One region of the Streptomyces sp. CMB-StM0423 genome, then DNA from elsewhere that is predicted to be linked to it. Evidence: riboswitches for the same ligand, from Rfam matches in the RefSeq annotation. Region 1 holds a riboswitch; each other region holds the start of a gene.
What was found. Region 1 has a riboswitch for cyclic di-AMP ahead of CXR04_RS31345 (LysM peptidoglycan-binding domain-containing protein). Riboswitches for the same ligand answer to the same signal wherever they lie in the genome.

Region 1 (6,800 bases):
GATCCCCCAGGGCCGTATCGGCCTGCAGCTCTACAGCGTCCGCGACCAGATCCAGCAGCGCGGCTTCACGCCCGTGCTGACCGAGCTGGCCGCGATCGGCTACAAGCACATCGAGTTCGCCGGCTACACCTCGCCGGCCGAGCCGGACATGACCGTCCCCAAGCTCCGCAAGCTGCTCGACGACAACGGGCTGCGCGCCGGTGGCGCCCACCTCGGGCTCGACGCGCTGCTCAACGCGAGCACCCGCGAGCGGGAGTTCGAGAACGCCGCCGCGCTGGGCATGGACTACGTCGGCACCGCCAGTGACTTCCCCGGCCGTACGGCGGCGGAGATCCAGGCCGGCGCCGACCGCTTCAACGAGTCCGGCGAGGTGGCCCGCGGCTACGGCCTCAAGGTCTACCAGCACAACCACACCAACGAGTTCGGCCCGGTCACCGACCGGCCGGGCAAGCGGCGCCACGACCTCTTCCTGAGCGGCACCGACCCGCGGTACGTCTTCCTGGAGCTGGACATCCTCTGGGCGTTCGGCGCCTCGGTCCGGTTCCGCGACCAGCTCGGCGAGTTCGACCCGCTGGACTACGTCAACGCCGCCCCGCAGCGCTACATCGCCTTCCACGTCAAGGACGGCGTGCGGGACCCGGCGCAGACGAACCAGTACCGCGACGTCGTCTTCGGCCAGGGCGAGCTGGACTTCCGCCGCTTCTTCAGCGGGCTGCGGGCGCCGGGGCTGCCGCTGTACTTCTGGGAGCAGGACCGCGGTCCGCAGGAGCCGCAGGGCTCCATCTGGGCGGCCGAGACCAGCTACGACGCGATGGTGGCGCTGTGCAGCCGGGACTGATGAACCCCGGCACTCCGCGGTAGGCACCGCACGCACGAAGGACAACGATCCGCGGGACCCGCGCCGCCGCCCCCGGCGGCGCGGCCCGCGGTTCGTCATTCCCGCGGCGGGCCGGCCGCGGGCTCCTCCCCCGCAACCGAAACAAGGAGGTGCCTGCCGGCCGGTCCGCCACGGGTGCTTCAGGCGGCGTCGCTGCGGTCCGCGGCCGCCCGGGCGACGTCGCAGGACCAGGCGGGCTCGACGCCGGTACGCCGGCAGATCCGTAGGAACAGCGGGATCGGCGGCGTGTACGGGACCCCGTCGGCCGGCCGGTGCACCAGCCGGGGTACGGCCGCCGGCCCGCCGGTGCCGGCGGCCGCCCCCGAGATATCGGCGCCGGGAGCGTAGTGCACGCTCCGCGGCCACTGCAGACCGGCACCGGAGCCGGCCGGCACGATCCACCACCACCGGCTGCCGTCGGCGAAGACGCAGCCCACGCGGGGAAGCCGGGCCATCACGTCGTAGCCGATCCGCTGCGGTACGCCCACCGCGTCGCAGCCGAGGGCCGCGGCGCCAGCGCCCGGTACGGCCAGCCGGAGCCGGCCGCCGGGCTCGGTGCGCATCATCCGGCCGCCCGCTCGCCGGCCGCCGGGCCGGCCCCGGTACGGGTACCGGAAGCGCGCGGCGCGGCGGCCCCCCCGGCCGCCGACACCTCGCGCTGCAGCTCCGCCCAGACCACCAGGCCCGGGCCGGGCCGCGCGTCGTATGCCCCCCAGCTACTGCTGACCGCGGTGACGAGCAGGAGCCCCCGACCCTGCTCGTCCGCGGACGACCGCTGCACCCGCAGGCTTCCCGGCTCGACACCCTGGTCGGTGACGGCCAGCCGCAGGCGGTCGGCGCTGCAGCGCAGTTCGCACCCTATGCGCCGACTCCCCGTATGCAGCAGTGCGTTGGTCACCAGTTCCGAGAGGACGAGGGTGGCGCTGTCGCCCACCTCGCCCTCCACCCCCCAGCGGCGCATCTGCTCGCGGGCCAGCCGGCGGGCGACCGTAACGGCGTCCGCCTGACCTGGCACCTCGAAACCGCACCGCACCGCATCGACCCCCGAACGGAATCCCGGCAAGCCGGGATCCTGTGTCACGACCCCCGTCTGATGCGGCTGTGTGGACTGGCTCACATCCCAAACTATGGCCCCGCCGCGGCCACTTGGCAACCCCCACTGTGAATTTTTCAGAGTTGCCGTTGCACTGTGTTCGCCACGCCCGGGGCGTGGCACACTGCTTGAGGCAGTTCCGACAGGGAGGTATGGCGTGAGCGAACCGCGGTCTGCGCCGACCGTGGGGCAGGTCGTGCTCGGCAAGCGGCTCCAGGAGCTGCGCGAGCAGGCCGGGCTCAAGCGTGAGGAAGCTGCGAAGACCCTGCGCGTCGCCCCCGCCACCGTGCGCCGGATGGAGACGGCCGAGGTCGCGCTGAAGGTTCCGTACGTGCAACTGCTGTTGCAGGCGTACGGCATCGACCAGGAGGAGATCGACGCCTTCGTCGCGCTGACCGAGGAGGCCAACGAGCCCGGCTGGTGGCAGCGCTTCCACGACATCCTGCCCGACTGGTTCAGCATGTACGTGAGCCTGGAGGGCGCCGCGTCGCTCATCAGGTCGTACGAGCCGCACTTCGTGCCCGGTCTGATGCAGACCGAGGACTACGCGCGGCACGTGCTGAAGGTCGGCTCCCTCGGCCGGGTCGCGCCCGCGGAGATCGAGCGGCACGTCGCGCTCCGCATGGAGCGCCAGGACCTGCTCACCCGCGAGGAAGCGCCCCGGTTCTGGGCCATCATGGACGAAACGGTCCTGCGCCGCCCGGTGGGCGACGGCGCGGTGATGCGCACGCAGATCGACCGGCTCCTCGACATCGCGTCGCTGCCCAACGTCACGCTCCAGATGGCGGAGTTCCGCACCGGCCACCATCCGGGCACGTACAGCCCCTTCGTTCTCTTCCGGTTCGCCATGCCCGAGCTGCCGGACATGATCTACACCGAGTACCTCACCGGCGCCGTCTACCTCGACGGCCGGCACGAGGTGGCCACACACCTCGCCGCCCTGGACCACATGGCGGCCCAGGCGGCGACGGCAAAACGCACGAAGGAAATCCTCCGGGACTTCCGCAAGGAGCTGTGAATGGAACGCATTTACAACGGCATGCCGGCGGCGGACCTCGGCACCGAGGGCTGGCACAAGCCGTGGAGCGGCGGCAACGGCGGCAACTGCGTCGAGGCCATGAAGCTGCGGGACGGCCGGATAGCGGTACGGCACTCGGCGCACCCCGACGGTCCCGCCCTCATCTACACCCCCGGCGAGATGGACGCGTTCATCGAGGGTGCCAAGGCCGGCGAAGCCGACTTCCTGCTGTCACGGAGCCCGGTGTGACCGCGCCCGGCGCGGCACCCCCGCACCGGCTGCCGCGCCGCCCGGTCCACTCGCCGTCCGAGCCGGACGGCGAGCCCATCCCGGCGAACGGGGGTGTGGCCCAACCGCACTGACGTGGGCCACCGGCCGGGAGCACAGAGAGGGAGGGGACACCCCGGGGGGGTCCCCTCCCTCGGCGTTTGCCGGGGTACGGGCGCGCAACGCCGCCCGGGGGCACGGCAGATGAAATTCCAGAAATCATGAACCGCGGGTGTCCGCACCGCTGCCTTCCGCGACGTATCGGCGTACGGTATGCCCCCGATGGCCTCGTCAGCCCCGGGGAGGCCCCGCGATGAGCGCATCTCCACCCCCCTCCGCAGGCGCGGTCCCGCCGGCGGTCCGTGTCGGGGTGCTGCTCCCCCGGCTGCCGGAGGAGCCCGCGGACTGGCTGGCGGAGTGCGCGGCGTACGACTCCGCGGGCGCCGACGCGCTGTGGCTGGACGGCGGTCCCGACCCGGCGCACGACGTGCTGGCGCTCGCCGCCGCCCTGGCCGCCGCCACCGGCCGGGCGAGGCTGGTGGTCGCGCTGCCCGACAGCGTCCCGCAGGCCGCGCTGCTGGCCCGGGCGCTGGCCACCGTGGTGCTGCTGAGCGGCGGCCGGCTCGCGCTCGCCGCCGACTCCCGGCGGTGCGCCGAACTCGGCGCCGTGGCACCGACGGTGCCCGCCTTCCGCCGGCTCGCGCCCGCCGGCCCCGGCTACGAGGAGCCGGGCGCCGGGCGCTGGACTCCGGCGGCGGCGCCCGCAGGTCCCGACGCCTGGCGGACCGCGCTCGCCGGCGCCGCGGAGCGCGGGGTGCACGGTCTCGTCGTACCCGCCGGGCAGCCTCTGTTGGAGACGCTGCGCCTCAGCGTGAGTGCCGAACGTCACACACGCCCCAACCGCCCCACGCGTGCACGCGTCACCACGGAGCGTCAGACCACGCGTCGATACCCGTGATCCGCTTGTGATCTGCCGTTCGATCTCCTAGTGTCCGAGTCGTTCGCACACGCGAGCACCGCGCTCCGGTACGCCGAGTCCTGCCCGTCGGAGCCCGGAACCGTCGTCCCCACAGCCGTTCGGGCAGGAGCGGGGGAACCACTTCTCCGTCGGCAGGAGCACGGTGGCAGGACCGCACCGCACTCCCCGACTCGGGGTGAAGCCGCACAGCACGACGCGGCCGGGCAACTCCAGCCCGAACCCGACAGCTCACCTCGCAGGCGTCGGAGAAAGAGCGAGCCAACCATGGCCGGAACCGGCACCCGGCGCGCGCCCAAGTCGCGCTCCACCCGCCGCTATGCCGCCGCCGCGGGGGTGGGCATAGCCCTGCCCGTCGCCGGCGGAATCGCGGCGACCGCCGCGCACGCCTATACGGTCGAGAAGGGCGACACCCTCTCGGAGATCGCCGAGGACAACGGATTCGGGCCCGACTGGCAGCGGCTGTACGAGGCCAACAAGGAAGCCGTCGGTGACAACCCCCACCTGATCCTGCCGGGCCAGGAGCTCGACCTGGGGGACAAGAAGGCCGAGAGCAAGCCCGCCGAGGCCGACCAGACCGCCGCCAAGACCGAACAGAAGCAGCAGCGTTACGTCGAGCACACCGTCGGCGCCGGCGAGACGCTGGCCAAGATCGCCGCGAAGTACGACGTGCCCGGCGGCTGGCAGCGGGTGTACGTCGACAACGAGAAGGCGATCGGCGAGAACCCGGCCGCGCTGAAGGTCGGCACCGAGCTGCGCGTCGACACCCAGGGCGGCAAGGTCGACAAGTCGATCGACCCGAACGGCTCGTCGGCGTCCAAGAGCTCCGGCGGCTCCGGCGGCGCCACCGAGGCGTCGCAGGCGAGCGTGCCGACCACCGAGTCGGGCATCCAGGCGGCGGCCCGGGAGATCGTGCCCGCCGACCAGTTCACCTGCTTCAGCAGCATCGTGGAGCGCGAGAGCGGCTGGGACCACACCGCGACGAACCCCAGCTCCGGCGCGTACGGCCTGATGCAGGCGCTGCCGGGCGAGAAGATGGCCACGGCCGGAGCGGACTGGCGCACCAACCCGGTCACGCAGATCAAGTGGGGCCTGGACTACATGAACGACCGCTACGGCAGCCCGTGCGGCGCCTGGGAGTTCTGGCAGGCGAACAACTGGTACTGATTCCGGGGGCCCCGGCCCGCGGGAGTCTCCTTCGCCCCGTCGCGCGGATCCGTCCGCGCGGCGGGGCGCGTTCGTCGTACGGGCTACGCCCCGGCCGCCTGCTCCGCCGCGAGCCCGCCGGCGGTCTTGGCGTCGGGCCCGCCCGCGGACAACTCGGCCAGGTCCCGGGCCGCCTGGGCGAGGAGCCGGTGCATCGCCGCCTCCGCGGCGTCCGGGTCCTGCGCACGTATCGCCGTTAGCACGGCGCGGTGGCCGGGCACGGGGTCCTGCGGGTGGTGTCCTGGGCCGTGCACCAGACGGTCGCGGGCGGCCAGCCCGCTGGCGAGGACCTGATCCATGCGCTCCAGCAGCTCGTTGTGCGAGGCGGCCAGCAGGGCGCGGTGGAACGCGAGGTCCGCGGCGACGGCCTCGGCCGCGCCGCCCCGCGCCCCGGCCATCGCCGTGAGCGCCGCCTCCAGTGCCACCAGGTCCGCGTCCGTGCGCCGCACCGCGGCCAGCCGGACCGCCGCGGGCTCGACGATGCCGCGCACCTCGTCCAGGTCGCGCAGCAGCGGGGAGGCGGCCCGCGCGGCGGCGCCCTCGCCCTGCTGCCGGCCCGCGGTCTCGAAGCGCCAGCGCAGCACGTCGGCGTCGAGGAGGTGCCAGTCGGCGCGCGGCCGGACGAACGTGCCGCGCTTCTGCCGGGCGTCGACCATGCCCTTGGCCGCCAGCACCTTCAGCGACTCGCGCAGCGCGGTGAGGCTGACCCCCAACTCGGCCTGGAGTGCGGCGAGGTCGAGGGTGGCGCCCTCGGCGATCTCACCGCCGAGTACCCGGTGCGCGAGGGTCTCCACCGTCTGCCCGTGCACCCCGCGGCGCGCGTAACCCGTCATGGCCGCTCGCTCCTCCCTCACGTCCCCGCTCGCCGTGCTCCCGCCGCCCCCGCGGCGCCCCCGCGCTCAGGCCGATGACTTTACGACGCTCCAGCCGCCGTCCACGACCAGGCTCGCACCGGTGACGTAGGACGCCTCGGGCGAGGCGAGGAAGGCGACGGCGGCGGCCACCTCCTCCGGCGCGCCCAGCCGCCCCGCGGCGGTCTGCGCGGCGCTGGCCCTGCGGTCCTCCTCGGGGACCCGGTCCCAGAGCCGGGTGAGCACCGGTCCCGGCAGCACGCTGTTCACCCGCACCGACGGGCCGTACTCGACGGCCAGTTGGCCGGCCAGCGACAGCAGCCCGCCCTTGGCGGCGGCGTACGCGGGGTGTCCCGGGATGCCGTGCCTGGCGTGCACGGACGAGACCAGCACCGCGGCGCCGGGGGCGCCCTGCTGCGCGCGCAGCCCGGTCAGGCAGGCGCGGAAGCCGAGGAACGCGGCCGTCAGGCCGACGTCGACCTGGCGCCGCCAGGAGGCGGGCGACGTCTCGT
Region 2 (6,800 bases), 3.7 Mb from region 1:
GCTGCGAGTGACCGACGCCGCGCGGACCCTCGTCGACCTGCTGCGTACGGCGGAGCGGGATGCCGCGCTGGTGGCCGTGGAGTCGGCGTTGACCCGGCGGCCGTTGGGGCCCGGCGGAGAATGGCCGCGGCGGTGGCGGGAGCAGGTGGCCGATCTGCATACGGTCTCCGAAGCCCTTGCCGGGATCGGGCAGCGGCGGGGTGTGGTCCAGGCGCGGCAGCGGCTGGCGCTCGTCGATCCGCGCTCCGGGTCGCCCGCGGAGACCATCGCGCGGCTGCGGATGTACGACGCCGGGCTGCGGCCCCTCAGCCAAGTGCCGTTCACCGCGCCCAACGGCCGGCGGATACGGGTGGACTTCTTCTTCCCGGCGGCGGGGCTCGTCGTCGAGATCGAGGGCTACGGCTTCCACGGCAGCCGGGCCGCTCATCTCGCCGACGTCGAGCGCTTCAACGACCTGGGGCGCTGTCCCGAGGTCCGGCGCATGCTGCGGTTCACCGCGGCCGACGTCTTCGAGCGGCCCCAGCGGATGCTCCACACCATCCGCGCCGCCCTGGGCGAAATCGCCGCCGGGGAGTCCCGTGGCACTGCAGCCGCCGGAGGGTCCCGTGGAGCCGCCGCCGCCGGGGAGTCCCGTGGCGCCGCCGTCGGTGCTGCCGCGGCTGCCACCGCGGCTGCTCATGCGGTTGCCGGTGCGGCAGCAAGTGCCGGTGCCGTCGTCAGCGCGGCTGCCGGCGCCTCCGCCACCGCCGCTGCCTGAGTCGCCGCCGGCTTCCCGGCGGTGTCCGCGGTGCGTGGCAGGGTGGCCGCCATGGACGCCTATGTCAGGAACATCGTGCTCGACTGCGCCGACGCACGTCAGCTCGCCGACTTCTACACGCAGTTGCTCGGCATGCGGGTCATCCGCGACGACTGGATGGTGATCGCCAAGGACGAAGACAGCTTTCCACGGCTGGCATTCGAGGAAGTCGACGGCTACCGGCCGCCGCTCTGGCCCGACCTCGATCGCACCTACCCCCAGCAGATGCACATCTGCTTCGGCGTCGACGACTCCACCGCCGCGGGCGAGCTGGCGCTGCGGCTCGGGGCCACGCGGCTCTCCGAAGCCGGTGGCAGTTGTCCGGTGTTCGCCGATCCCGCCGGGCATCCGTTCTGCCTCTGCGGGCCCGGGGAGTAGCTCCCGGGAAAAGGCCGACGGCCCTGGTGTCGGGGGGTCGGCCACCAGGGCCGCCGGCGGTCTCGGTGCGCGCTCGGACGCCACGGGGGAAGTTGCGTTCGGGCACGCCGGAGACGTGGGAGAGGGGTTTATGGGGGCTTGCGGTCCGTGCGGCGGGTGCCGGTCCCGGCCGCCGGGGCCGGGGCACCGGGCCCGCCGGGTGGGTCAGACCGGGGCGCCGTTGTTGCGCAGCCAGGCGAGGGGGTCCACTGCGTCCCCGCCGCCGGGTCGTACCTCAAGGTGCAGGTGCGGGCCGGTGACGTTGCCCGTGGCGCCTACGCGCCCGATGACGTCGCCGGTCGTGACCTCGCCCGAGGACTGGATGATGGAGGACAGATGGCAGTACCAGACCTCGGTGCCGTCCTCGAGCGTGAGGACGATGCGGTAGCCGTACGAGCCGGCCCAGCCGGCCTCGGTGATCGTGCCGCCGTGCACCGCCTTGACCGGGGTGCCGGTGGAGGCGGCGAAGTCCTGGCCCGTGTGGCCCGCGGCCCACATGTCACCGGACTCGCCGAACGTCGAGGTGAGCGTGTAATTCGCGACCGGGGCGACGTAGCTGGCGGCGAGCTTGGCGAGGCGCTCCTCCTCCGCCTTGCGGCGGGCCTCCTCCTCCGCCTTGCGGCGGCGCTCCTCCTCCAGGCGGCGCTGGCGCTCCTCTTCCTGCGCCTTCGCCTCGGCGGCCTCCTCGGCCGCCTGCTGGGCGGCCTCGGCCTCGGCGGCCGCGCGGGCAGAGGCGTCGGCCTCCGCCTGCTGCTGCTCGGCCTGCTCCAGGATGCGCGCCCGCAGGGCCTCGCCGGAGTCGGCGGGCTGGTTCGCGGAGTCGGTGTCGCTGGCGTAGCTGACCTGCGTGAGCGGAGCCGTGGTGACGACCGTGTCGGAAGCGGGCTCCTCCTTGCTCGGTATCAGGTCGCCGACGCCCGGCAGGCTCTCCGCATCCGGGAGTTGGGCGCTTATCCGGTTCGCAACGGTGTCGACCTGGTCGGGCATGGATATCGCGACCGGGGGCTTCTCCTGCGCGGTGGCCATGCTGCCCGCGCCGACGGCGGCGAAGACGCCGACGCCGAGTACGGCGCCGCTGCGCGCCATGCTGCCGCCGCGCTGCCGGGGAAGGCGCCGACGGCCGCGGGAGGGAAGGCCGTCCTCGGGGAGGACTTCGTCGACCGGCTCTTCGGCGGCGTAACCGGTGGGCGCATACCCCTCGGGGGCGTGGCCGCCGGACGCATAACCGTCGTAGCCGTAATCGTCATAGCCATGGCCGTAGCCAGGCTCAGACCTGTAGGACGCCACGCAGGCGTACTCCTTTCCTTCCTTCTCGCCTACCGGGTTAGCTGACGGGTTCGGAGCAGGAAGGTCTCCTACGGGCCTCCTCCTCGCGGAGGTTGGCCCGATTCACCCCAAGGTGGTGGTTCCCCGGTTCCCTAGGTGTTGCCGTTGCTGCAGTTGTGACGCGTGCGGGATTCGGCGACGGCGCACGGTGCCGCCTCTTGCGACGGCAGTGACGACCGCGCTGCGTTACCGCACGCTAGCGGACGACGGCGTTCGATTCCAAGTCGTTCCCGTTATTCAGTTGTGCTTTACCGCGGACGATCCGGGCATGCACCAGCGGAAACGGACAAGTTGACGGCCTGATTACGCGCAGTGAAGTCCGGTCGTTAGCTGATCGTGCATCAGTTGTTATGCGGAGGGGCGCTGTTCCGCTACGGAGCGTGTACAGGCGAGGCCGGGTCCGGCGGCTCTCCGAACGGCGTACGCAAGCGGGCGAGGGCGAACAGCGCCATGTCGTCGGCGACCCTTCCGCCCGTATAACGGGTCACGTCGTCCAGGAGGGTGTCCAGCAGTTCGTGCGGGCCGTCGAACAGCCGGCCGTCCAGCCGGGTCAGCGGGTCGTAGAAGACGCCCGCCTTGTTCCGCGCCTCGGTCACGCCGTCCGTGAACAGGACGAGCGCCGCGCCCGGCGGGAACGCCACCTCCATCAGCTCGTCCGGCCACGTACCCAGGTCGCCCATGCCCAGCGGCAGCGCGTGCTCGTGCGGGTGCAGCGTGCGTGCCGCGCCGTCCGACCCCAGCAGCACGGGCGCCGGATGCCCGCGGTTGAGCAGCCGCAGCGCGCCGCCCCCGCGGTCGACCTCCGCCAGCACCGCGGTCGTGAACCCCTCCACCCGGTCGAGGCCGCTGCGCCCCGTCTCCTGGCGCTGCAGCGCGCGTTCCAGCCGCCGCGCGATCCCCGCGAGCCCCGCCTCCTCCTCGGCCGCCTCCCGGAAGGCGCCGATGACGACCGCCACGGACTCCACCGCCTCCAGCCCCTTGCCGCGTACGTCGCCGACGATGCAGCGCACGCCGTACGGGCCCTCCTGCACGGCGTAGAGGTCGCCGCCGATACGGGCGTCGGCGTCCGCGGCCTGGTAGCGGGCGGCGACCCGCAGCGTGCCGAAGCCGTCCGGCGGGTTCGGCAGCACGGCGCGCTGCGCGGCGACGGCGACGTGGCGGGCAGAGGTCAGCCGGCGGTAGTTGCGCTGGATGAGGAGGTTGATGCCGATCGCCAGGGCGCCGAGCACCACCTGCGACACCATCTGGGTGAGCGCGTTGGGCCTCGTGGCGGTGCCGTTGAGGATTTCGAGCGTGACGTCCACGGCCAGGGCTGCGACGGCGACGGCGACCGTGCCGCGCAGGGTGAGCAGCGCGGCGGCGACCAGCGGGGTGGTCTCGAATATCGGCGAGGACCTCAGCCCTTCCGGCGTGAACCAGAAGAACACCGCCCCCACGACGATCAGCGCCGCCGGCAGCCACCGCAGCGCCCAGCGGACCCGCCGCTCACCGCCGGTGGGGTCGGGGCGACGGGACCGGGCCGCCAGGTCCAGCGCGTCGGCGCCGACGCGGTAGGCCCGCCCGTTCTCGTACGGACCGCGCCCCTCGCCGTACGAGCCACGCTCCACGTCGCGCGAGCCACGCTCTGCGTCGTGCGGGGCGCGGCCCTCGTGCGAGGTGCGGCCGTCGTGCGAGCCGCGGCCTTCGTGCGAGGCGCGCTCCTGGTCGTGCGGATCGCCCTCGTCGTGCCCCGCGCCCTGCGCGCCGTCCTCCCGCACCGGCTGCACCTGCCCTCTCCTGCGCTGCCCTTCCTGCGCTGTCCTCCCCGTGCGGCCGACAAGCGGGCCCATACCGTCGTCCCTCAGGGTTCCGCGTCCCGGGCGGGACGGCGACCGGGCGGGGCCCAGGCGGGTTACAGGAGGCGTTTCAGGCGTCATTGCGGGCCAGAGTGGGACGGGCAGAAGAGTCGCGGACCGGCGGACCGCACGCAGAGGGTACAGCCGAACGGGTATAGGGCCACCCGGCTCCGGCGCGCGCGGCGCCCGCGCGCCCCCCGGCTCTCCCGGCGCCCCGCACGCCCCCGGACAAATGACGCCATCTGTCAGCCGTTATCCGTCAAGCGTCAGCCGTCAGGCATCGCCAGGCGCCGGGCGCCAGCCGCCGCCGGCACGCCAGGCGTCAGGCGCCGGGCCCCGCCAGGCGCCAGCGGTCAGGCGCCGGCCGCCATGCGCCAGCACGTCAACCGTCAGCCGCCGTCAGGCGCCGGGCGTCAGGCGTCAGGCGTCAGGCGTCAGGCGTCAGGCGTCAGGCGTCAGGCGTCAGGCGTCAGGCGTCAGGCGTCAGGTGAGGCGTACCGGGAAGGACTCCAGGTCGTTCTGCGTCAGCACCGGCAAGTTGCGCAGCTCCCCCAGCGGTGCCGCCGCCCGCAGGTCCGGGAACCGGGCGAAGAGCGCCGGCAGCGCCACCGCCGCCTCCAGCCGCGACAGCGCCGCGCCGGGGCAGATGTGCGGCCCGTGTCCGAAGGTCATGTGCCGGATCGGCGTCGCCCGCGTCACGTCGAAGGCGTCCACGTCCGCCCCGTGGTGCCCGGCGTCCCGCCCGATCGCGCGGTACGAGATGACGACGCCCTCCCCCTTCTCGATCACCGTGCCCGCGATCTCGATGTCCTCCGTCGCGAACCGCATCAGCAGGTGGGTCACCGGCGGGTCGTAGCGCAGCGCCTCCTCGATCGCCGTCTCCCACGTCACCTTGCCCTCGCGGACCATGCCGAGCTGCTCGGGGTGGGTCAGCAGTCCGCGCACGGTGGTGAGCAGGAGCGTGATCGTGGTCTCGTGCCCGGCCGCGATCATGGACTTCAGGTTGCCGACGACCTCTTCCTCGGTCAGCGGCTCGCCGCCCTCGTCGGCGAGGATCAGCGCGCTCGTGAGGTCGTCGGCGGGCTCGGCGGTCTTCTGCCGCACCATGTCCGTGAACACGCGGTCGAGTTCCGCCATCACCGCGAGCCGTTCCTCCTGCGGCGTGAGCATGGAGAAGAAAGCTTTCCACAGGCGCATCTGCCGCGGTATCTCCGATTCCGCGACGCCCATGAGCGCGCACACCACCCGCATCGGCAGCGGCTGCGCGAAGACCTCCTTGAGGTCGACCACCCCGTCGCCCCCGGCCGCCGCGGCCGCCAGGGAGTCCAGCAGTTCGGCCGTCACCCGCTCGACCACCGGCCGCAGCGCGTCGAGCCGCCGCGGGGTGATGGCCTGCGCCGTCTTGGCGCGCAGCCGCCGGTGCTCGGGGCCGTCGACCGTGAACATCGACCGGCCCGGGTCGACCATCCCGATCAGCGGCCACTCCGCGGTGACCTCGCCGGTCTGCCACAGCCGCCAGGCGCCGATGTCCTTGACCAGCCGGGCGTCGGTGAGCAGTTGGCGGGCCTCGGCGTGCCGCGTGACGGTCCACGCGGGCGCGCCGAGCAGTTCGATCCGGGTGAGCGGGGCGGCGGCGCGCAGGAGCGCGGTCTCGCCCGCGAGGTCGCGTACGAGCGGGTCGATGGCCAGCGGCCCGGGGAGGGCCCCGGAGCCGGTCGGGGCGGCGGCGGAGCCGGCGGCGTGCGGGCAGTTCACGGATGACCTCCTGCAGCGCGTACGGGGGTGAAGGTGACCGGCAGTGCGGTCATGCCGCGCAGGAACGCGGACGGCCGCCGCACCAGCGTCCGGGCCGGCACGGACAGGTCCAGGTCGGGCAGCCGGTCGAGGAGTACCTCAAGGCCCGTCCGGGCGATGATCTCAGCGATCTCCTGGGCCGGGAAGGGGCAGCGGAAGTCGCCGTAGCTGAAGGCGAAGTGGGCGCTGTTGCCGGCCTGTGCGGGTACGCCGGCGCCTCCGTACCCGTATCCGCCGCCCGTGCTGCCCGGCCCGCCGAGGGCCTGCTGGATCTGCGGGTCGTCGTTGGCGGCGGCGAGGCCGAGGAGCAGCAGGTCGCCGGCGCCGACCGGGCGGCCGCCGAGGTGGGTGTCGCGGGCGGCCCAGCGGCCGACGAGGATCTGGGTGGGGGTGTCCTCCCACAGCACCTCGTTCATGGCCTGGCCGACGCTGTGCCGCCCGCCGCCGAGGGCGGCGGCGAAGCGGTCGTCGGTGAGCATGAGGCGGATGGAGTTGCCGATCCAGTCGGCGGTGGGGAGGAAGCCGGCGGCGGTGGTGTCCTTGAGGTCGAGCATGACCTCTTCGTCGGTGAAGTGCATGGGATCGGCGAGCATCCGCGAGGTGACGTCCTGGCCGGGCGCGAGCCGTTTCTC
Region 3 (6,800 bases), 5.1 Mb from region 1:
GCTGGCGGGAGACGGGCGGCACCGCCGCCGCCGGCCGGCCCCTGTACGCCGTCTGGAATCCCGCCCGGCGCCACACCAAGGCCCTGCTCGACGCGTGCCAGAGCCTCCTGGAGCTGGCGTCCCAGGGCCCCCGGCCGGCGGAGATCGAGCTGACCGCGCCCTATCTCGCGCTCCTGGCCCACGTGTCGGCGCAGCCCTGTTCCGAGGAACCGCATGCCACCCAGTTCGCCCTCGTCATCCGGAAGAGCTCGGCCTTCGAAGGGGCCGCTCCCGCAGTGGCCTTCGTCTCCTCCCTGCACGCGGTCGACTGAGACTCCGCCCGGACTCGTGGAGCGGACCTCGTGAACGCCGACCTGGCGGTGCGCCTCACGCTGGCGATCGGCGGCGTGGGCGTGGCGATCTCCTCCTGGGAGTACCTCACCCGCCCCGCGCTGCTGGCCGACCACGCGATCGCCGGCTGGCCGGTCGGCCGGTCCTGCCGGCCGTACCGGCTGCGCCGCACCGCGGACCGGGCCGTCGACCTGCTGCTGCGGTACCCGAACGTCCTCGTCCTGGTGACGCTGCGGCTGGCGGCGGCGCTGGCGATCGTGATCGGCCGCCCGGTCCCGGCCGTCGTCTGCCTGGGCGTGCTCGCGGCGTCCTCGATCCTCCTCGGCGTGCGCTCCCCGTACGGCAGCGACGGCGCGGACCAGCTCTCGATGATCATCTTCGTGGCGGCGTTCTGCGCCGCGGCGATCGGCACCGGCGGCTCGCGGCACGTCTTCCTCTGGTTCGTGGCGGCCCAGGCGTGCTGCGCGTACTTCATCGCGGGCTTCGCCAAACTGGTCTCCCCGGTCTGGCGCAGCGGCCGCGCCCTCGGCGGCATCCTCGGCACCGCCACGTACGGCCACCGCCGCCTGGGCCCGGTCGTCGCCGCGCACCCCCGGGCGGCGTGGCTCGCGGGGTGGTGGGTGATCACGCTGGAATGCGCGTTCCCCCTGGTCCTGCTGGGCGACCCGCGCGTGACCTACGCGGTCCTGGGACTCACGCTGGCGATGCACCTCGGCATCCTGGCCTTCATGCGGCTGAACACCTTCCTCTGGGCGTTCACCGCGACCTATCCGAGCGTCATCTACTGCACGCTCCGCTGAGCCGCCAGGGCCCGCCGCGCGGCGGGCCCCGGCGGCACCGGGGGAGTGGATCCGGGTCAGGGCAGCAGCGACTCCCGCAGCACCCGGCCCTCGGACTGCGCGGGCGGGTCGACCCCGAGGAGCGCCGACATGGTCGCGGCCAGGTCGACGTGGCGCGGGTGCCGCGGCGGCCGTCCGCGCCGGATCCGGTGGCCGGCCAGGACGAGCGGGACCTTCGTCTCCGCGCGGCTGCCGTGGCGCCCGTCGAAGCCCTCGGCCGGCGGGGTGAAGGACAGCGCGTACGGCGCCGCCAGTTCGAGCACCAACTGGCCGTACTGCGGCGCCATCCGCAGCGCGGCCTGCTCCGCCTTGGTCAGCACCGCCGCGACGCCTTCGGTGTCCGCGAGCGCCGCGCGGGCACGGCCGACCGCGGCGGCGTCGGTGGCCGCCGCGCCCAGGAGGTGCACGGACGCGATGCTGCCGCCGGAGACCAGGACGGCATCGGTTCCCGGCGCCGGCCGGCCGCCGGACCCGATCACCTCGGGCGTGAAGCCCGCGGCGGTGAGGGCGGCGACCGCCTGGGCCGCCATCGGCGTGTTCCAGCCCGTCATGCCGTGGTCGCCGGTGACCACCCAGGTCGTCCGGCCGTAGAGATCCAGCTCCTTGACCGTCCGGATCAGCCGCCCGATCCCGGCATCGGTCTCGCGCAGGGTGTCGAGCATCCGGGGGTCGCCGGGTCCGAACGAGTGCCCGTCGCCGTCGAGGTCGCTGGAGTAGACCGCCAGGAAGTCCGGTCGCCGGGCGAGGGTCACCGTCGTGCCGCCGCTGTCGACGGGCTGCCCGGTGAGCATCGCGATCGCGTCGTCGACGCGCGCGCCGATGCGGCCGCCCGGCTGGGTGTAGAGGCCGTCGGGATCGCCGTAGGCCGTGCCCTTGTCCTGGAGGATGAACCACTGCGCGGACCCGATCCGGATGCCCTGCGGTCGCCACGCCTGGGCGAGCCCCTCGACCGCGCTGTCGCGGCTCTGGCCGCGGGCGACGCCGGCCGCCTCGTCGTAGTAGTAGGCGGCGTTGCGGGTGCGGTCCGGGTGGGCGCCGCAGGAGACCGCGGTCCACGACTGGTTGGTGATGCTGGCCATCACGCCGGTGCCGGTGGTCACCGAGCCGGCGCGCACCAGCGACATCAGGTGGGGCATCGGCGCGCGGCCGTCGAGGTAGTCGACGTCGAAGCCGTCGAGGGCGAGGAAGATCAGCAGGCCGCGCCTGCGGGCGGCGTGTGCGGGCACGGCGGCGAGGGGCGAGGCGAGCGCGCCGGCCACGGCGCCGGCGAGGACACCGCGTCGGGACAGAGAGGTGGCGGACATGGCGCGACCGTAGGAGCGGAACGCTCCCGGCCGGCGAGCACGGGGTGAACGGGCCGCGAATTCCCGCGTCCCGGCGTTCCGGACGCACTACGGGCGCCACCGCCGGAGCGGAGAGCGCCGGTGGGGGCACCGGCGCTCTCCGGTCTGTCAGTACGGCCCGTAGACGTTGTCGATCGACCCGTACCGGTCGGCCGCGTAGTTGCACGCGGCGGTGATGTTGGCGACCGGGTCGTAGCTGTCGGTCGACGTGCCCGGGACGTGGTACGCCTCGAAGGTGGGAGCGATGACCTGGAGCAGGCCCTTGGAGGGCGTGCCGTTCACGGCGTTGATATCCCAGTTGTTGATGGCCTGCGGGTCGCCCGCGGACTCCCGCATGATGTTGCGGTGAATACCGTCGTAGGTCCCGGGGATGCCGTGCTCGGCCATGACGTCGAGCGACTCCCGGATCCAGCCGTCGAGGTTGTCCGGGTAGCTCGTGACGGACGCGCTGGCGGTCTTCAGGCCAGACTCGGATTCCTTCGAGTCGCTCTTGTCGGCCTTGCCGCCGAGCGCGAGTTCAAGGCCGGGGAGGATGAAGTGCGGGTTGGCGCCGACGGCCTCGCGGTTGTCCTCGTACAGCTTCTTCCAGCCGCCGCGTACGGATTCCCTGTCGGCGATCTTCGCCAGGGAATCCCCGGCGACCACGGCGTACGTGGCCGCCGCCGCGCCGGCGGTCGCCGCGGCGGGGGCCTCGGCGCGTATGCCGGTCTGGGGGGCGGACGCGGGGACGGAGCCGGCCGCGGAGGCCGAGGACGCGCCGATCAGCGGAGCGGCGATCGCGACGCCGCTGACGCCGGCGAAAGTGATGCCGCGGCCGATCAGGCGCAGCTTGGGACGGCGATGCTTACCTTTTGCGGGCATGGGTGTTTCTCCTCAGCGCCTGCGAGGTGAGCTGTCGGGTTCGGGCTGGAGATGCCCGGCCGCACCAAGGTGCGACTTCACCCCAAGCCGTTCCGGAATCCGGACCGGCGACTTACCTATGGGTCCCCCGCTCCTGCCGTGTGTGAATAGGGAACGGTTTCCGGATGGCGGCAGGATTCGGCGTCCACCCGGCTGGCGGAGACTTAAGCATGTCTTTCCGGTCCGGACAAGCTGAGGAACTCGTCCGGTCGATACGGGGCCGGCTCCTGGACCGGATGAGTGCCGCCGCGGAATGGGGAGCGGGCCGCAACTCGCTTTCGGAATAAGGAAACTGTGAATTTCCGCCGCCGCCGCCCGCGGCCGAACGTGATTCGCGTCACCGGACACATGAGGTCCGATCGGTCAGAAGCGCGGGGCGATCGGGGGCGAATCCTTCAAATGGTACGTATCGCCCGTCAGGGAATATCCGACAAGTCCGTTTGTTCTTGACGGCCCGGCGCCGCGTTTGTGCGGCGGGAATTCACGAATCCGTAGCGGGGGAATCCGCTCGCCTGTGGGGACGGCGGGGCGTCAACTGGCCAAAGGAATTAACGTCTTCGGAGCCGCCGCCGAATTGCAGGCGGGGGCTGAGCAGTTGGCGCGTGGGGCGTGCAAGCCCCTCGCCAACTGCCTCAGCACTCCACCACGTTGACCGCGAGGCCGCCGCGGGCCGTTTCCTTGTACTTGACCTTCATGTCCGCGCCCGTCTCCTTCATCGTCTTGATGGCCTTGTCGAGGGAGACGAAGTGCTGGCCGTCGCCGCGCAGTGCCATGCGGGCCGCCGTGATGGCCTTGACCGCCGCCATGCCGTTGCGCTCGATGCACGGGATCTGGACCAGGCCGCCGATCGGGTCGCAGGTCAGCCCCAGGTTGTGCTCGATGCCGATCTCCGCGGCGTTCTCGACCTGTTCCGGGGTGCCGCCGAGGATCTCGGCGAGGCCGCCGGCGGCCATGGAGCAGGCGGAGCCCACCTCGCCCTGGCAGCCGACCTCCGCGCCGGAGATGGAGGCGTTCTCCTTGAAGAGCATGCCGATCGCGCCCGCCGCGAGGAGGAAGCGGACCGCGGTGTCGTCGTCCGCGCCGGGGACGAAGTCCACCGCGTAGTGGAGGACCGCGGGGATGATGCCCGCCGCGCCGTTGGTGGGGGCGGTGACGACGCGGCCGCCCGCGGCGTTCTCCTCGTTGACCGCCATCGCGTAGAGGGTGACCCACTCCATCGCGTGTGCCGCCGGGTCGCCCGCCGCGCGGAGCTGGCGGGCCTCGCCGGCGGCGCGGCGGCGGACCTTCAGGCCGCCCGGGAGGATGCCCTCGCGGCTGGTGCCGCGGGCGACGCACTCGCGCATGACCCGCCAGATCTCCAGCAGCCCGGCGCGGATCTCCGCCTCCGTGCGCCAGGCGCGCTCGTTCTCCAGCATCAGCGAGGAGAGCGACAGACCCGTCTCGCGGGTGCGGCGCAGCATCTCGTCCGCGGTACGGAACGGGTGCTTCAGCACGGTGTCGTCGAGCTTGATCCGGTCCTCGCCGACCGCCTCCTCGTCGACGACGAAGCCGCCGCCCACCGAGTAGTACGTCTTCTCCAGCAGCGTCCCGCCGTCCGCGTCGTACGCGGTCAGCGTCATGCCGTTCGCGTGGTACGGCAGCGAGCGGCGCCGGTGCAGGACGAGATCGGCGGCGGCGTCGAAGGGGATCTCGTGGTCGCGCCCTATCTCGGCGCCCAGCAGGTGCAGCCGCCCGGTGCCGCGGATCCGCTCCACCTCGCCCTCGGCCCACTCGATGTCGACGGTGCGCGGCGAGTGGCCCTCCAGGCCGAGGAGCACGGCCTTGGGGGTGCCGTGGCCGTGGCCGGTGGCGCCCAGGGAGCCGAAGAGTTCGGCGCGTACGGCGGCGGTGTGGGCCAGCAGGCCCTCGTTCTTCAGCCGGCGCGCGAACATCCGGGCAGCCCGCATCGGGCCGACCGTGTGCGAGCTCGACGGGCCGATGCCGATCGAGAAGAGGTCGAAGACGGAGATGGCCACTCGGGACTCCCTTGTCCTTGCGTGGGGCGTGCGCGTGCGTGGTGCGGGTGGTGACGGGTCGCGCGTACGGCCCCGGGGCCCGGCCGCCCGCCGCGTCGGAGCGGCGGGCGGCCGGGCCGTACGGGCTACAGGCCGGGGTACAGCGGGTGCTTCTGCGCCAGGGCGGTGACCCGGGCGGCGAGTGCGGCCGTCTTTGCCTCGTCGAAGCCCGGCTTGAGGGCTTCGGCGATGACGTCGGCGACCTCCTCGAAGTCCGCGGCGGTGAAGCCGCGGGTGGCCAGCGCGGGCGAGCCGATGCGCAGGCCGGAGGTGACCATGGGCGGGCGGGGGTCGTTCGGGACCGCGTTGCGGTTGACGGTGATGCCGGTCTCGTGGAGCCGGTCCTCGGCCTGCTGGCCGTCCAGCTCGGATTCGCGCAGGTCGACCAGGACCAGGTGGACGTCCGTACCGCCGGAGAGCACCGAGACGCCGGCCGCGCGGGCGTCGTCCCGCAGCAGCCGCTCGGCCAGGATCCGGGCGCCGTCCAGCGTGCGCTGCTGCCGCTCCCGGAACTCCTCCGACGCGGCGATCTTGAACGACACCGCCTTGGCCGCGATCACGTGCTCCAGCGGGCCGCCCTGCTGGCCGGGGAAGACCGCCGAGTTGATCTTCTTGGCGAGGGCCTGGCGGGAGAGGATGACCCCGCCGCGCGGGCCGCCGAGGGTCTTGTGCGTCGTGGTGGTGACGATGTCCGCGTACGGCACCGGGTTGGGGTGCAGGCCCGCGGCGACGAGACCGGCGAAGTGCGCCATGTCGACCATCAGCAGCGCGTCGACCTCGTCGGCGATCCGGCGGAAGCCGGCGAAGTCGAGCTGCCGGGGGTACGCCGACCAGCCCGCGATGATCAGCTTCGGCCGCCGCTCCTTGGCCAGCCGCTCGACCTCGGCCATGTCGACCTGGCCGGTCTCGGCGTCGACGTGGTAGGCGGCGACGTCGTACAGCTTGCCGGAGAAGTTGATCTTCATGCCGTGGGTCAGGTGCCCGCCGTGGGCCAGGTCCAGGCCCAGGATCGTGTCGCCGGGCTTGAGCACCGCGAACATCGCCGCCGCGTTCGCCGACGCGCCCGAGTGCGGCTGGACGTTCGCCGCCTCGGCGCCGAAGAGCGCCTTGACCCGCTCGCGGGCCAGCTCCTCGGCGACGTCGACGTACTCGCAGCCCCCGTAGTAGCGGCGGCCGGGGTAGCCCTCGGCGTACTTGTTGGTGAGGACCGAGCCCTGCGCCTCCAGCACGGCGACCGGGGCGAAGTTCTCCGAGGCGATCATTTCGAGGGTGGACTGCTGGCGCTTGAGTTCGGCGTCCACGGCGGCGGCGACCTCGGGGTCGACCTCGTGGAG
Region 4 (6,800 bases), 2.0 Mb from region 1:
CCCTACGCGGTGCGGCCGGGGCCGGGGGCGTCCGACGCCGATGTCGTACGGGGTCGGTCCGTTCAGCCGTTCTTGTAGCGGGGGAAGGCGCTGCGGCCCGCGTACTCGGCGGCGTCGTCGAGGATCTCCTCGATGCGCAGGAGCTGGTTGTACTTGGCGACCCGCTCGGAGCGGGCGGGGGCGCCGGTCTTGATCTGGCCGCAGTTCGTGGCGACGGCCAGGTCGGCGATGGTGACGTCCTCGGTCTCGCCGGAGCGGTGGGACATCATGCACTTGAAGCCGTTGCGCTGGGCCAGCTCGACGGCGTCCAGGGTCTCGGTGAGCGAGCCGATCTGGTTCACCTTCACCAGCAGCGCGTTGGCCGAGCCCTCGTCGATGCCGCGCTGCAGCCGCTCGGGGTTGGTGACGAAGAGGTCGTCACCGACGATCTGCACCTTGTCGCCGAGGCGCTCGGTCAGCACGTGCCAGCCGGCCCAGTCGTCCTCGAACAGCGGGTCCTCGATGGACACCAGCGGGTAGTCCGCGACGAGCTGCTCGTAGTACTCCGTCATCTCGGCGGCGGAGCGGCCCTTGCCCTCGAAGACGTACACGCCGTCCTTGTAGAACTCGGAGGCGGCGACGTCGAGCGCGAGGGCGACGTCCTGGCCCGCGGTGTAGCCGGCCTTCTGGATCGCCTCGATGATGAGGTCCAGCGCGTCCCGGTTGGAGTCGAGGTTCGGCGCGAAGCCGCCCTCGTCGCCGAGGCCGGTGGACAGGCCGCGCTCCTTGAGGACGGCCTTGAGCTGGTGGTAGATCTCCGCGCCGCAGCGGACCGCCTCGGAGAACGACTCGGCGCCGATCGGCGCGATCATGAACTCCTGGATGTCCACGTTGGAGTCCGCGTGGCTGCCGCCGTTGAGGATGTTCATCATCGGCACGGGCAGCACGTGCGCGTTGGGGCCGCCGAGGTAGCGGAAGAGCGGCAGGTCGGACGCCTCGGAGGCGGCGTGCGCGACGGCGAGCGAGACGCCGAGGATGGCGTTGGCGCCGAGGGAGGACTTGTCGGGGGTGGCGTCGAGGTCGAACATCGCCTGGTCGATGAGGCGCTGCTCGGTGGCGTCGTAGCCGACGAGCTCGGGGCCGATCTGCTCGATGACGGCGAGCACGGCCTTCTCGACGCCCTTCCCGCCGTAGCGGGCCTTGTCCCCGTCGCGCAGCTCCAGGGCCTCGAAGGCGCCGGTGGAGGCGCCGGACGGAACGGCAGCACGGCCGGTGCTGCCGTCGTCGAGGCCGACCTCGACCTCGACCGTGGGGTTGCCGCGGGAGTCGAGAATCTCTCGGGCTACGACGACGTCGATGGACGGCACGGTGTCTCCTTCGGAGGGATTCGCTACGGGTTCCGCCCTGAGCCTAGCCGCCCCGGGTGACGGCCCCGGCGCGCACCCGGCCGCATTCCGCGGTACGAGACGGTTCGGGCCCGGGAGCGGGGACGGACCGCGGGACGCGGCGCGGGACGGGAGCCGCGGGGGCGGGGGCGGCGGGGACGGAGGCTGCGGGGACGGGAGCCGCGGGAGCGGGTGGCGTACGGCGTGGTCGTCCCGGCCCGCGCACCGGACGGGCCGGGACGGCCGCGCCGTACCGCGGCGGCGTGCCGGGCGGCCGGCGGGCCCAGGGAGCGGGCGGCGGCAGGAGCGGCAGGCAGCGGTGCACACGGCGCGGGCGGGCCGGCCCGTTCGTGGTCCGGTTCGGCCCGCCCGCGCACGGGGCTAGTTCACCTTCAGCTTCTGGCCCGGCCGGATCAGGTCCGGGTTCGCGCCGACGACCGGCTTGTTGTCCTCGTACAACTGCTGCCAGCTCTCCGCGCCGTGCCGCCGGGCGATGTCGTCGAGGGTGTCGCCCTCGCGGACCTCGTAGTAGAAGCCGCGGAAGACCGTGCGGGACTCCGGCTGCGTCTGCTCGGCGGCGCCGCGGGCCTCGGTGCCCTGCGGGGCCTCCTGCGGCGCCTGCTCCTGCGTCTGCGGGGCCGGCTGCGGCAGGGTCTCCGGTTGCTGCTGCTGTTGCTGCGGGGCCTCCTGCGGCGCCGGGGGGACGATCTGCCCGGCGGCCGGACTCCCCGCGGCCAGGCCCGCGCGTGGGCCGCAGTTGGGCCACGCGCCCGGGCCCTGCATGGACAGCAGCCGCTCCGCGACGGCGATCTGCTGCTGCTTCGACGCCAGGTCGGCGCGCGAGGCGAAGCTCCGGCCGCCGGCGGCTTCCCAGCTCGACTGGGAGAACTGGACGCCGCCGAAATAGCCGTTCCCGGTATTCGTCGCCCAATTTCCTCCGGACTCGCAGGCGGCTACCCGTTCCCACGTATCGATGGGCGCCGCGAACGCGTGCTGGGCGCCGAGCACCGGCAGCCCGATCGCTGTTCCGGTGGCGCCCACGAGGACGGCCATGCGGGAGTGTGCACCAAGGCGTGCCTGTGCGGCGGGGCGGCGGTGCTTACCCGTTCCGGCAGGAAGAAGCATGATGCTCTTTTCTCACCGACGCCTGCGAGGTGAGCTGTCGGGTGCGGGCTGTGAGTGCCCGGCCGTACGTCATACGTGCGGCTTGACCCCAAGCCGCCCGGTCCGCCTTCTCGTTGGACCGGAGCGGCGCTTACCGTGGGTCCCCCGCTCCTGTCAGCGGTGCTTCATGCACAGGTGGCCCGGGTGAACGCCGACAGGATTCGGCGTGAGGCGATCACCGGGGCTCGCGTTGGCGAGCAATGTGACGGTAAGCACATAGGCGTGTGCGATTCAAAGACCTCGGAAAATGCCACGCCCGGTTTTACGTCCGTCAGGTAGCCCGGTCAGCCGATTACGTCAAATATGACTAATACGCGCCGACTTCACCCGCCGGCTGTTCAGTTCCCGCTCAATTCGAGTTCCTGACCAGGCTTGATGGTGTCGGGGTCCTTACCGAGGGAGTTCTTGTTCCCGTCGTACAACTCGGACCATCCGCCCGACAGGGAATGCTCTCTGGCAATTTCCGAGAGGGTGTCACCCGGTCGGACGGTATAACTGCCGTCGCCCGCCGCGGCATCGCGTCCCGAGGCGTCGCCCTTGCGGTCCCCGCCGCGCTCGTCCGCGTCGCCGGGGATCTCAGCGATCCACTCGCGGCCCGGCTCGGGCAGCTCGGCCTCGTCGGGCGACTGGGAGGCGCCGGGGGTCTCGACGGCCTCGCGCGGGGCCTCGGGGGCGCCGGGCGAGGCCGGGGCCTCGGACGGGGTGGGGGTCGCGGAGGCGTTCGGGGCGCGGTGCCGGCCGGAGCCGTCGGCGGAGGTGGTGTCGTCGTCCCGGCCGGTCCCCTCGCCGGGGCCGCCGTCGTGCTCGCCCGGGTCCTGGCTGCCGCGGTGCTTGCCAGCGCCCTCGCCGGCCTTCCGGTCCTCGTCGCCGCTGTCCTTGCGGTCGCGCTTGTCCTCGCGGTCCGTACGCCGGTCCTCGTCCTGGCCCTGGGAGTCCTCGCCCGGGCTCGGGGCGAGGGTGGGCGGCGCCGTGGGCAGCAGCGGCAGCTCGGCGCCGGGGTCGACCTCCGGCACCTCGTCGTCGCCGTGCAGCCCGGCGTCCTGGGCGCACTCCGGCCACGCCTTGTCGGCGCCCATGCCGGCGAGGATGCGCTCGGCGACCGTGATCTGCTGCGCACGGCTGGCGAAGTCGGGCTGCGAGGCGAACTCCTCGCCGCCGTACTCCTGCCACATGTCCATCGTCAACTGCAGGCCGCCGTAGTACCCGTTGCCCTCGTCGGCGCTCCACAGCCCGCCGCTCTCGCACTCGGCGACCCGGTCCCACGTGCCGGCGTCGGCGGCGCTCGCGCCGCTCGCCCCCAGCAGCGGCAGGGCGAGACCCGCCCCGGTCGCACCGGCCGCGACGACGAACGCGGGGGCCTGGCGGGGACGTCGGTGGCGTCCGTTACCCGAGCGCATGCGAGTGCCTTTCGTTCCCTGTGTGTTCGAGCCAGTGGCCGAACTTAATACCGAACTACCTCCGATCACAAGTTGATCGCCTGATAGTCACGCGCAGATCACAGAGAAGGGCCGAAGTGCACCGGCAGCGTCCGCAGGCCCCGCATGATGAGCCCGCCGCGCCACCGCAATTCGGACGTCTCGCCCGCCAGCCGCAGGTCGGGAAGGCGGCGCAGCAAGGTACCCAGGGCGGTCTGCGCCTCCAGCCTGGCGAGGGGTGCGCCGAGGCAGTAGTGGATGCCGTGGCCGTAGCCCACGTGCTGATTGTCACGCCGGGACAGGTCCAGGGTGTCGGGTTCCGCGAAGCGCGCGGGGTCGCGGTCGGCGGCGGCCAGCACGACGAGCACCGGGTCGCCCACGGCGACGCGCTGCCCGCCGATCTGCAGCGGCTCGGTGGCGAACCGCCACGTCGCCAGCTCCACCGGGCCGTCGTAGCGCAGCAGTTCCTCCACCGCGGAGGGCAGCAGCGCGGGATCCGCGGCCAGCCGGGCGCGCTCGGCGGGGTGGGTGAGGAGGGCGTACGTGCCGTTGCCGATCAGGTTGACGGTGGTCTCGAAGCCGGCGAACAGCAGGATGAACGCCATGGCGGCGGCCTCGTTCTCCGTCAGCTTCTCGCCCTCGTCGGAGGCGCGGATGAGGCCGGAGATCAGGTCGTCGTCCGCGGCGTCGCCGCCGCCGAGCGCCGCGCGCTTGCGGTGGATCAGCTCGGCGAGGTAGGCGCGCATCTTCTTCACCGCGCGCGCGACGCCGCCGCGCGGGCCCTTGCCGTGGTGGATCATCACGGCGGCCCAGTCGCGGAAGTCGTCCTGGTCCTCCGCGGGGACGCCGAGGAGGTCGCAGATGGCGTAGATCGGCAGCGGGAAGGCGAACTCGTGGATGAGGTCGGCCTCGCCGCGGTCCGCGAAGCCGTCGATGAGGCGGTCGGTCAGCTCCTGCACGCGGGGCGCGAAGGCGGCGACGCGGCGGGGCGTGAACGCCTTGGAGACCAGCCTGCGCAGCCGGGTGTGGTCGGGCGGGTCGATGTTGAGCAGGTGGGTCATGAGGCCGGCGCTGCGCTCGCCGGGGATGCCGGTCTTGTCGCTGTGGTGGTGCGCGGGGTTCTTGGACAGCCGGGGGTCGGCGAGGGCCTGGCGGGCGTCGGCATAGCGGGTGACGAGCCAGGCGTCGACGCCGCTGGGCACGGTGGTGCGGTGGACGGGCGTGTGGGTGCGCAGCCAGGCGTACGCGGGATAGGGGTCGGTGGCGAACTCCCCACTGAAGAGCGCGGGCTCGGGCCCGTCGCCCGCGGGCGGACCGGCCACGTCAGCGCGCGCCGGAGGACCCGGCGGCGGACGGCCCGTCGGAGGCGCCGGAGTCCTCCGGAGCCCTGCCGTTCGTGCCGGGCGGGGTTTCCGGCCTTGCGGCGTCGTACGTGCCGGTGCCGCCGCCCCCGGCGGCCTGCTCCGCCGCGCCCGCCTGCTCCGCCGCGAGGATCGCCTCGCGGTACGTGCGCGCCGCGGCCCGCAGCGCCGTCTCCGGCTCCACGCCCTGCGCCTCGGCCCGCAGCGCCAGCGCGAGCAGTTCGGCGCCGAACCCGTCCACCGGATCGCCCGCCGGCGCGGTCGCGCCACGGCCCTCCCGTACGGCGGCCCCGTCCCTGCGAACGCCGTTCCCCGCGGCCGCGGGAGCCCCGTTCCCGAGCCCGGCCCGTGCCCCGCCGGGCACCTGCACCGCCAGGCCCGCCGTGCGGGCGCGCCCGGCCAGCTTCGCCACCAGCGACAGCGCCGACTGCGCCAGCGGCACGCCCTCCGTGACCGACGTACGCCGCTTCTCTATGGCCTTCTCGCGCAGCCAGTGCGCCTTGACGTCCGCCGGGGTCTCGGCCACCGCGTCGCCGAAGACGTGCGGATGGCGGCGGACCAGCTTCTCCACGAGCGTGCCCGCCACGTCGTCGATGGAGAAGGGCTCCTCGGGGTCCTCCTCCGCGATCCTGGCGTGGAAGACGACCTGGAGCAGCACGTCCCCCAGCTCCTCGCGGACAGCCTGCAAGTCGCCGGACTCGATCTCCTCGACCAGCTCGTAGACCTCTTCCAGGCTGTGCGCCGCCAGGCCCGCGCTGGTCTGCCCGCTGCTCCAGGGGCACTCGCGCCGGATCCGGTCCATCACCTCGACCACGTCGATCAGCCGGGCGCCCGGCACGTCGTACGAACCGGGGAGCAGCTCCAGCGACGGCATCTCCACCCGCCCCGAGCCCGCCAGCCGCGCCAGGCCGTCCGTCAGCCCGGGCTCGCCGTCCGCCGCGGCGACCACGACGACGGTGGCGCCCTCGGCGCAGGCGTCGACCAGCTCGCGGGCGTCGGGCACGGCGGTCTCCACCTCGACGCCCGACTCCCGCAGATACGGCACCTGCGGATGCGCGGCGTCGGCGCACAGCACGCGGTCGGCGCCGCGCAGCGCCTCCCACGCGGGCCAGGACAGCAGCCCGGGGGCGATGCGGTGGGTGGTGGTCAGCAGGACGATTCGGCCGGTCACGTCCCCGACCGTAACGGACACCGCCGACAGCCCGGCACCGGCGGCCGCGGAACGACGGGCCCAAGCCCGCCGCCCGCTCACTGCTGCGGGCCGGCGTCGCCCTCGGCGGTGGCGCTGACCTGCTTGATCCACGGGGTGTCGGCCTGCCCCAGCCGCACCTGCTCGTTGTCCCACGTGCCGAACCGCGGGCTGACGTCGATGCCCAGGTCCTTCGACGCCTCGACCAGCACCCCGCCGAGCCGCGCCTGGCCCTCCTGCGTCTGCGGGTTGATGCCCAGCTTCTCCACCAGCCCCTGCACCATGAGCTGCTGCTTGTAGTGCGTGT

Region 2: it holds a riboswitch for cyclic di-AMP, as region 1 does, so the genes downstream of both, CXR04_RS14865 (M23 family metallopeptidase) here and CXR04_RS31345 (LysM peptidoglycan-binding domain-containing protein) in region 1, are expected to answer to the same signal.
Region 3: it holds a riboswitch for cyclic di-AMP, as region 1 does, so the genes downstream of both, CXR04_RS08870 (transglycosylase SLT domain-containing protein) here and CXR04_RS31345 (LysM peptidoglycan-binding domain-containing protein) in region 1, are expected to answer to the same signal.
Region 4: it holds a riboswitch for cyclic di-AMP, as region 1 does, so the genes downstream of both, CXR04_RS22900 (LysM peptidoglycan-binding domain-containing protein) here and CXR04_RS31345 (LysM peptidoglycan-binding domain-containing protein) in region 1, are expected to answer to the same signal.

Annotation. Positions count from the first base shown of each region.
Region 1 is NZ_CP025407.1:7,193,102-7,199,901, reverse strand. Features, by position in the region: gene CXR04_RS31375 (sugar phosphate isomerase/epimerase family protein) at 1-838, shown strand, start outside; gene CXR04_RS31370 (hypothetical protein) at 1,018-1,443, opposite strand; gene CXR04_RS31365 (ATP-binding protein) at 1,440-1,892, opposite strand; gene CXR04_RS31360 (helix-turn-helix domain-containing protein) at 2,128-2,988, shown strand; gene CXR04_RS31355 (DUF397 domain-containing protein) at 2,989-3,237, shown strand; gene CXR04_RS31350 (LLM class flavin-dependent oxidoreductase) at 3,569-4,213, shown strand; cyclic di-AMP (ydaO/yuaA leader) riboswitch at 4,317-4,491, shown strand; gene CXR04_RS31345 (LysM peptidoglycan-binding domain-containing protein) at 4,499-5,398, shown strand; gene CXR04_RS31340 (FadR/GntR family transcriptional regulator) at 5,482-6,270, opposite strand; gene CXR04_RS31335 (SDR family NAD(P)-dependent oxidoreductase) at 6,337-6,800, opposite strand, start outside.
Region 2 is NZ_CP025407.1:3,459,231-3,466,030, forward strand. Features, by position in the region: gene CXR04_RS14855 (endonuclease domain-containing protein) at 1-757, shown strand, start outside; gene CXR04_RS14860 (VOC family protein) at 809-1,174, shown strand; gene CXR04_RS14865 (M23 family metallopeptidase) at 1,379-2,500, opposite strand; cyclic di-AMP (ydaO/yuaA leader) riboswitch at 2,512-2,654, opposite strand; gene CXR04_RS14870 (PP2C family protein-serine/threonine phosphatase) at 2,911-4,146, opposite strand; gene CXR04_RS14875 (cytochrome P450 family protein) at 4,858-6,129, opposite strand; gene CXR04_RS14880 (cytochrome P450) at 6,126-6,800, opposite strand, start outside.
Region 3 is NZ_CP025407.1:2,128,100-2,134,899, reverse strand. Features, by position in the region: gene CXR04_RS08885 (hypothetical protein) at 1-311, shown strand, start outside; gene CXR04_RS08880 (hypothetical protein) at 342-1,130, shown strand; gene CXR04_RS08875 (alkaline phosphatase family protein) at 1,187-2,473, opposite strand; gene CXR04_RS08870 (transglycosylase SLT domain-containing protein) at 2,621-3,373, opposite strand; cyclic di-AMP (ydaO/yuaA leader) riboswitch at 3,375-3,536, opposite strand; gene CXR04_RS08865 (L-serine ammonia-lyase) at 4,045-5,427, opposite strand; gene glyA (serine hydroxymethyltransferase) at 5,553-6,800, opposite strand, start outside.
Region 4 is NZ_CP025407.1:5,238,523-5,245,322, reverse strand. Features, by position in the region: gene eno (phosphopyruvate hydratase) at 63-1,346, opposite strand; gene CXR04_RS22900 (LysM peptidoglycan-binding domain-containing protein) at 1,746-2,417, opposite strand; cyclic di-AMP (ydaO/yuaA leader) riboswitch at 2,494-2,658, opposite strand; gene CXR04_RS22895 (LysM peptidoglycan-binding domain-containing protein) at 2,867-3,925, opposite strand; gene CXR04_RS22890 (cytochrome P450 family protein) at 4,024-5,265, opposite strand; gene CXR04_RS22880 (MazG family protein) at 5,267-6,475, opposite strand; gene CXR04_RS22875 (SurA N-terminal domain-containing protein) at 6,553-6,800, opposite strand, start outside.